2 regions of the Paenibacillus odorifer genome follow, and region 1 is predicted to be linked to the other one. Evidence: riboswitches for the same ligand, from Rfam matches in the RefSeq annotation. Region 1 holds a riboswitch; the other holds the start of a gene.

Region 1 (3,425 bases):
ATGGCCGCTCTGTCATGGGAAATTAATTCCGGCTTATACTATAGGCTCGATGATTGAATACACCCATCGCTTGTTTAGCGGTTTGGCAGGGTTATTCTCACTTGCCTCGATGTTTGCTTTTTGGCGTTATGCCCGTACTCGGCGCGATTTGCTGGGCTATGCATTTATGACTTTATTATTCGTCATCGTTCAAGGTGGTATGGGAGCGCTTGCAGTAATTAAATCTCAATCTGCTGCTGTAATGGCGCTGCATATGGGTTTTTCTTTGATCGCCTTTTCGAGCGCTATGATGTTGGCTCTTGGAACCAAGAGATGGCATGAATCGCGCGAATATGATCATACGTTGGAGGCTCAAAAGAAGCCCGTAAGTAAGGCTTTTCGCAATTTAACTTGTCTTACTGCCATCTATTCTTATATTGTCGTGTATATTGGAGCCTTTGTAAGTCATACGGATTCACAGGGCGGGTGTTCGGGTTGGCCGCTTTGTAATGGAGAATGGGTTCCGGAGCTTTCCGGAGGTGTAGGTGTTGTTTTTACGCATCGGATTGCGGCTTTGCTCTTATTCATGCTTACTGCGCTGCTTGGGCATTTAGCATTTTGGAAACATAAGGATTATCCAGAGCTTAGAGCGCTAGGTGTAGCTGCAGTGCTGTTATGCTTGATGCAGGTGTTTAGTGGGGCGGCTGTGGTTTACACCCTAGATAATGAAAGATTGTACATATTTGCCGCTTTGGCTCATATTTTGCTGATTGCCAGTTTGTTTGGTGTCTTATGTTATATGAGTGTAAGAGTCTGGCAGCTAAATCGTGCGGGTAGTGTCGTGTCTGGAAAAAATGTAACGAACCCAATGATTCCACCGCCTTGGTAGAACATTCCCTCCGTGGATAGAGGCGCTTCACCCGCGGAATAATAAAGTGGAAATCGGTATATCGTGGAGCTGATTGGCCGATGCTTACGTCGCGAGTTTTGTACGAAGCAGTCCATGGAAGCAGACGCTGAACAAAACTTTAGGAGGACTGGGATATGCTGCGGGTATTACTTGGAGAGCCGCCTCGAAAGAACAGTGGTGTGTTGGCTGATGCGATGGAGAATATGGCCACTTTTGCAGCATTGCTGCGCAAGGAAATGAGTGCCCATGAGGATAATGACCATGAATACCGCAAGCTGGAGATTTGGACACGTGGACTGATTTCCTCTCTGGATGAACTGGAGCAAAGTTGGTTCGCGGCCGCTTTTTACCGGAAATTAGTGATCGCGGGTTATATGGATGATATGACACCGGTGGAACAGGGCGATTATGCACGTTATGTTTATTTTTATAAAGATGGCTTTATCCGGGTTTTCTCTCTTCTGGACAAGCTTGGGACGGTACTGAATCATTTTTATGATCTCAAAACATCCAAATTAAAAACGCACTTTTCTTACTTTACAGTGCTGCGTCAGCTTCAATTATTGAATGTGCATCCTGCATTAGCGGATCAACTGGAACAGATCAAGAACTCCTACCGCGATCCATTGGAGAATTTACGCAAGCGCAGAAATGCTGAAATTCATTATATGAATTCTGAAATGCAGGATGATCTGTGGCAGCGGCATCAAGGTCTGCATGATAAAATTCAGCTCGAGGATCTGGATAGCCATCTTGAGGATTTAAAACAATCGCTCGAAATGAACTGTAAGACATTAATCGCGGCATTCAGCTACAGCAATGAACAGCTGCGTAAGGAAATAAGCAGGGCAAAGAGCATAAAATCGTAATCGTTCAATATATTTCCTTTTGACAAAAATCGATAAACTCACTATACTTATGCTTGCATTAAAGTATGTACGATTTCAGAAAAAATATAATTTCATAACTTTATCTTATCGAGAGCGGCGGAGGGATAGGCCCGATGAAGCCCGGCAACCGATTTGTATCCAGCGCGGGAAGCGTTGTACAAATGTCATGGTGCTAATTCCTACAATGGCGCAGGTTGCGGTCGTTGGCAGATGAGAAGGCATTGTCTTAATAAACCCACAGAGCCTCTTGCGATCTGCATCGATCGTTGGAGGTTTTTTTGTATAGAATAAGTGAAATATAAAGGGGGGGCGACGAGAGTTGATTAATCTAAAAGGGATAACAAAGGTTTATGGAAAAGGGAGTAATGCGGCAACAGCGCTTTCTGGATTGAATCTGTCCATCGAGAAAGGTGAAATATTCGGAGTCATCGGCCACTCTGGAGCGGGGAAAAGTACATTGATCCGTTGCATTAATCTGTTGGAACGTCCGACAGAAGGTGAGGTCTGGGTAGACGGTGTTGAACTAACTAGCCTTAACCAAGGTCAATTACAGGAACAGCGGCGCAAGATTGGGATGATTTTTCAACATTTCAATTTGCTTTCTTCGGCGACTGTGTATGATAATATTGCCTTTCCACTGCGACTTGCAGGTACATCTAGAACAGCTATTGATACAAAAGTGAAAGATCTGCTCGCTCTAGTTGGGCTTGAAGAACATACAGATAAGTATCCTTCTCAGTTATCTGGAGGACAAAAGCAGCGGGTCGGCATCGCCCGGGCACTAGCCAGTGACCCTGATGTGCTGTTGTGTGACGAGGCCACTTCTGCGCTTGATCCCCAGACAACGGATTCCATTCTTAAGCTGCTGCTTGATATTAATAAAAGATTCCATTTGACCATTGTGCTGATCACGCATGAAATGCATGTAATCCAGAGTATCTGCGACCGTGTCGCGGTCATACATGGTGGTGGGATTGTTGAACAAGGCAAAGTTACAGAGGTATTTCTCAAGCCGCAGCATGAGGTTACACGCGATTTCATCCGCAGTGAGACACAGAATGAAGGGCCTCTTCGAGTGGCGCTTGATGCTGCTGCCGGGGATAACTCTCAAGCTGTCAAAATTACTTTTTTCGGAGAAAAAACTTACGGCTCGGCACTATCCGATGTCGTGCGTGATACGGGTGTGAGCTTTGCAATCTTACATGGTACCATCTCAACGATTAAAGATGTGCCTTATGGACAGATGATTGTGCGGTTTGAAGGGCCAGCTGAGGCAATTGCTGTAACGATCTCCAGACTAATTGCTCAAGGCCTTGATGTGGAGGTGATTTCGTAATGAATTTTGCAGATCTAAATTGGCAAGAAATGATGGATGCTACGGTTGCTACTATAAAAATGATATTTTTTTCCGGATTGTTCACAATTATTCTTGGTTTACCACTCGGAATTCTATTGTATTTATGGGGGAAATCGAATAGTATAGTAATCAGAGTAACTTACTCGGTCTTATCATTACTTGTAAATATTCTACGTTCCGTACCCTTTATCATTTTGATGGTGGCTCTAATTCCTTTCAGCAAAGCCGTTGTTGGAACCTCCATTGGTGTACTCGGTACGATTCCACCTCTGGTGATTGGTGCAGCTCC
Region 2 (3,425 bases), 3.0 Mb from region 1:
CTGCAGGATAGGTCATTAACGATTCAACCCCGCCGAGGCTCTCAGCGAAGGCTATAAGCCGGATATGACGAAGCAGAGGTTCTACGTATCTGGCATCTTTTAATTTGAAAGAAAAAATTCCGGTATTGCCCGAGGACTGGCGATTCTGAATTTCATATCCCGGATGATCCGGCAGGCCTGGATGGAACACTTCCGCAATCGCCGGGTGCTCTTGTAGATAGCGGGCAATTGCTAGTGCATTACTCTCGTGCCGTTCCATACGCAGAGCCAGTGTCTTCATGCCTCTCATCAGCTGATAACTGTCTGTTGGCCCAAGCACAGCGCCAATAGAGTTATGTAGAATCGCTATTTCAGCGGATAATTCAGCCCCTTTAGATACAATAAGACCAGCAAGTACATCATTGTGTCCGCCCAAATATTTGGTAGCACTATGGACTACAATATCCGCACCTAATTCCAGAGGACGCTGGAAAAATGGAGTCAGCAGTGTATTGTCTACAATTGTGAGCAGCCCATGATGACGAGCCCAAGTAGCAACGGCTGCAATATCCGTAACCATCATCAAAGGATTCGTTGGCGTTTCAATAAATATCGCCTTTGTATTTGGAAGACGGGAAGCCTCAAGCGCATCCAAATCATTCGTATCTACATAGGAAGCAATGATTCCAAACTTGGACATAATTCGTTCCAACAAACGATAGGTCCCGCCGTAAAGATCCAGCGAAACGATCAAGTGATCGCCTTGCCCAAACAGGGTAAATATGGTTTGAATAGCCGCCATCCCAGAGCTACAGGCAAAACCTGCATCACCAGACTCCAATTCCGCAGCCGCATTCTCCAGTACGGAACGGGTCGGACTTTTGGTACGGCTATAATCGAAACCTGTGCTCTGCCCAAGCTTCGGGTGACGGAATGCCGTAGCATTATAGATAGGAAAATTAATGGCTCCGGTAGCCGGATCTTCTTGTGAACCTATTTGTGCCAGTCTGCTTTCAATCCTAAGTTTGTCGTCCATGATAAATGCCTCCTAAATTATAATGTAGCGCTGATCTTAATAAACAATCGGGTCGATATCGTAAGGTGTCTCTTGATATACATAGTAATTGAGCCAATTAGAGAATAATAAGTTGGCATGTGCACGCCACACTGCAGGAGGTGTCCGTTCTGGATCATCTTTAGGGAAATAGTGTTTCGGCAAGGCCATCTCCATGCCCCTCTCCAAATCACGATCATATTCCCATTTCAGGGATAGAGGATCGTACTCGGAATGTCCGGTCACAAATATTTGTTTGCCGTCGGTCGTAGCTACTAGATACATACCAGCTTCTTCGGATTCTGCCAGAATCTGCAGATCTGGATTGCTCTCAATATCTTCGCGGGAGACATCGGTATGACGGGAATGCGGTACATGGAATACCTCGTCAAAACCGCGCAGCAATTTAATGTTATTTTGATTAATCGTATGGGAGAATACACCAAAACATTTTTCAGGCAATGCCACTTTACGAACACCAAAATGATGATACAACCCTGCCTGTGCCGCCCAACAGATATGCATGGTCGAGGTCACATTATCCTTGCTCCATTCAAAAATCTCTTTTAGCTCTTCCCAATAGGATACTTCCTCAAACTCCATTTGCTCTACGGGTGCTCCTGTAACAATAAGGCCATCCAAACGGCGGTGGCTGATCTCGTCAAAAGTTTTGTAAAAGCTTCTCAAATGCTCAGCAGAAGTATTCTTAGAAGTATGTGAGCGTGGATGCAGCAAGGTAACATCAACTTGCAGCGGTGAATTTCCTATTAAACGCAGCAATTGAGTCTCCGTCGTTTCTTTAGTCGGCATGAGATTCAGAATAGCAATCCTTAGTGGACGGATATCCTGATGGAAAGCCAAACTTTCATCCATCACAAAAATATTTTCTCCGGATAGTACTTCTTTTGCTGGTAAACTGTCGGGAATTTTAATTGGCATTGTCTTTCCACTCCTTAACTGTATTTAGGTTATGTTGTCACATCGCGGCTTTCTGAACAATAAAAAGACCTTTCTCGGAAAACGAGAAAGGTCATATCTACAGTCATATGCGCCTCTCTCATCTGCCAGAAACTTTTGGACGGGGTTTAGTCGTCAGCAAAGTTCCGCAAGAATTAGCACCGTGCGTTCACACGCCGGTTGCCGGGTTTCATAGGGCTAGTCCCTCCACCTGCTCTTGATAAGATTTAGCTGTATTCAATTAAATTTCTTTAAAATTTACTTTAAATCATGAACCTCCTTTTCGTCAAGTCCATACAATGCTGAAGTAGCCTTAAAGTAACAATAAATTTGCTTGAAAGAGGCATACTCCGTTGTTATACTAGACAAGTATTTCATACCTGAACGAAAAGAAGAGGTGAGAAGAAGAATGGAAGGCGACCCGAGCTCGCAATTAAGTGTACAAAATGAGCAACCACACAGGATAATCATCAGCTTGCCGGCGGCGGGAGCAGTTCTTCTTCATGCCCTCGAATCGTCATTCGGCCTCTTGTATTGATTGTAACGCCGGCCAAGCTGATTTTTTTCTCTGTGCTTAATTAGCAGTCCCTGGTGAAGACCCGGGGATAGAAGGAGTGGAATCAGATGAAAATCCGGCTGGTGAATGCAGGGGTTTTTACACCTATTGATGAAATTGATGAAACATTGACACCCCCAACAGAAGGGTTCTATTGGATTGATGCAGATGTGGAGGATTTGGAGCTGCTTCAGCCCCTGTTCAACCTGCATGATCTCGCTGTTGAGGATTGCCTTAGTGAAGAGGATCAACGTCCAAAGATCGAAATATACGAAAGTCATTACTTTATTGTTGTAAACAGCATCCGCTTTGATGATGAGGAAATTTTCCTGCGGGCACTCAATATATTCTTGGGCAGACATTATATTATTACTGTAACGAAACAAAAGATCCACGAGCTGCGCATCCTGAAGCCCATGTTATGGGAGCAAGAGGTTAGCGAACCAGACCAATTCCTTTACCTGCTTATCGACCTTGTCGTAGATAATTATTTCTCCGTAGGTGACCGAATTGAAGCCCGGATTGAGAAGCTTGAAGAGGATATTCTAATGCATACCAAGAAATCTCATCTGAGTGAGATTATCGGTCTGCGAAGTGAGATCTTATGGTTAAAGAAGATGCTGGGACCACAGAAAGAGGTTATCAATACCCTGAACAAAAAAGACCTCCGTCTGATTGATGATCAGCTGCAGAAGTATTTTAGCGACATTTATGAAAATGCAGTTAAAATATCCGAAACCTTTGAGACGTACCGCGATCTCATGGGCAACTTACGTGAGGCCTACCAATCCAGTATCGCCAACCGCGCCAATGAAATTATGAGAGTATTTACCGCGATTACAACGATATTCATGCCTTTGACCGTAATTACCGGAATCT

The links. Region 1 has a riboswitch for S-adenosylmethionine ahead of PODO_RS25030 (methionine ABC transporter ATP-binding protein). Riboswitches for the same ligand answer to the same signal wherever they lie in the genome.
Region 2: linked by a shared signal. The riboswitch ahead of metA (homoserine O-acetyltransferase MetA) and the one ahead of PODO_RS25030 (methionine ABC transporter ATP-binding protein) in region 1 are both predicted to bind S-adenosylmethionine.

What each region holds. Positions count from the first base shown of each region.
Region 1 covers NZ_CP009428.1:5,738,779-5,742,203, reverse strand. Annotated here, with positions in the region: gene PODO_RS25040 (COX15/CtaA family protein) at 1-868, shown strand, start outside; gene PODO_RS25035 (Cthe_2314 family HEPN domain-containing protein) at 1,024-1,758, shown strand; SAM riboswitch class I at 1,861-1,996, shown strand; gene PODO_RS25030 (methionine ABC transporter ATP-binding protein) at 2,099-3,115, shown strand; gene PODO_RS25025 (methionine ABC transporter permease) at 3,145-3,425, shown strand, end outside.
Region 2 covers NZ_CP009428.1:1,947,803-1,951,227, reverse strand. Annotated here, with positions in the region: gene PODO_RS08220 (PLP-dependent transferase) at 1-1,015, opposite strand, end outside; gene metA (homoserine O-acetyltransferase MetA) at 1,052-1,972, opposite strand; SAM riboswitch class I at 2,088-2,217, opposite strand; gene corA (magnesium/cobalt transporter CorA) at 2,615-3,425, shown strand, end outside.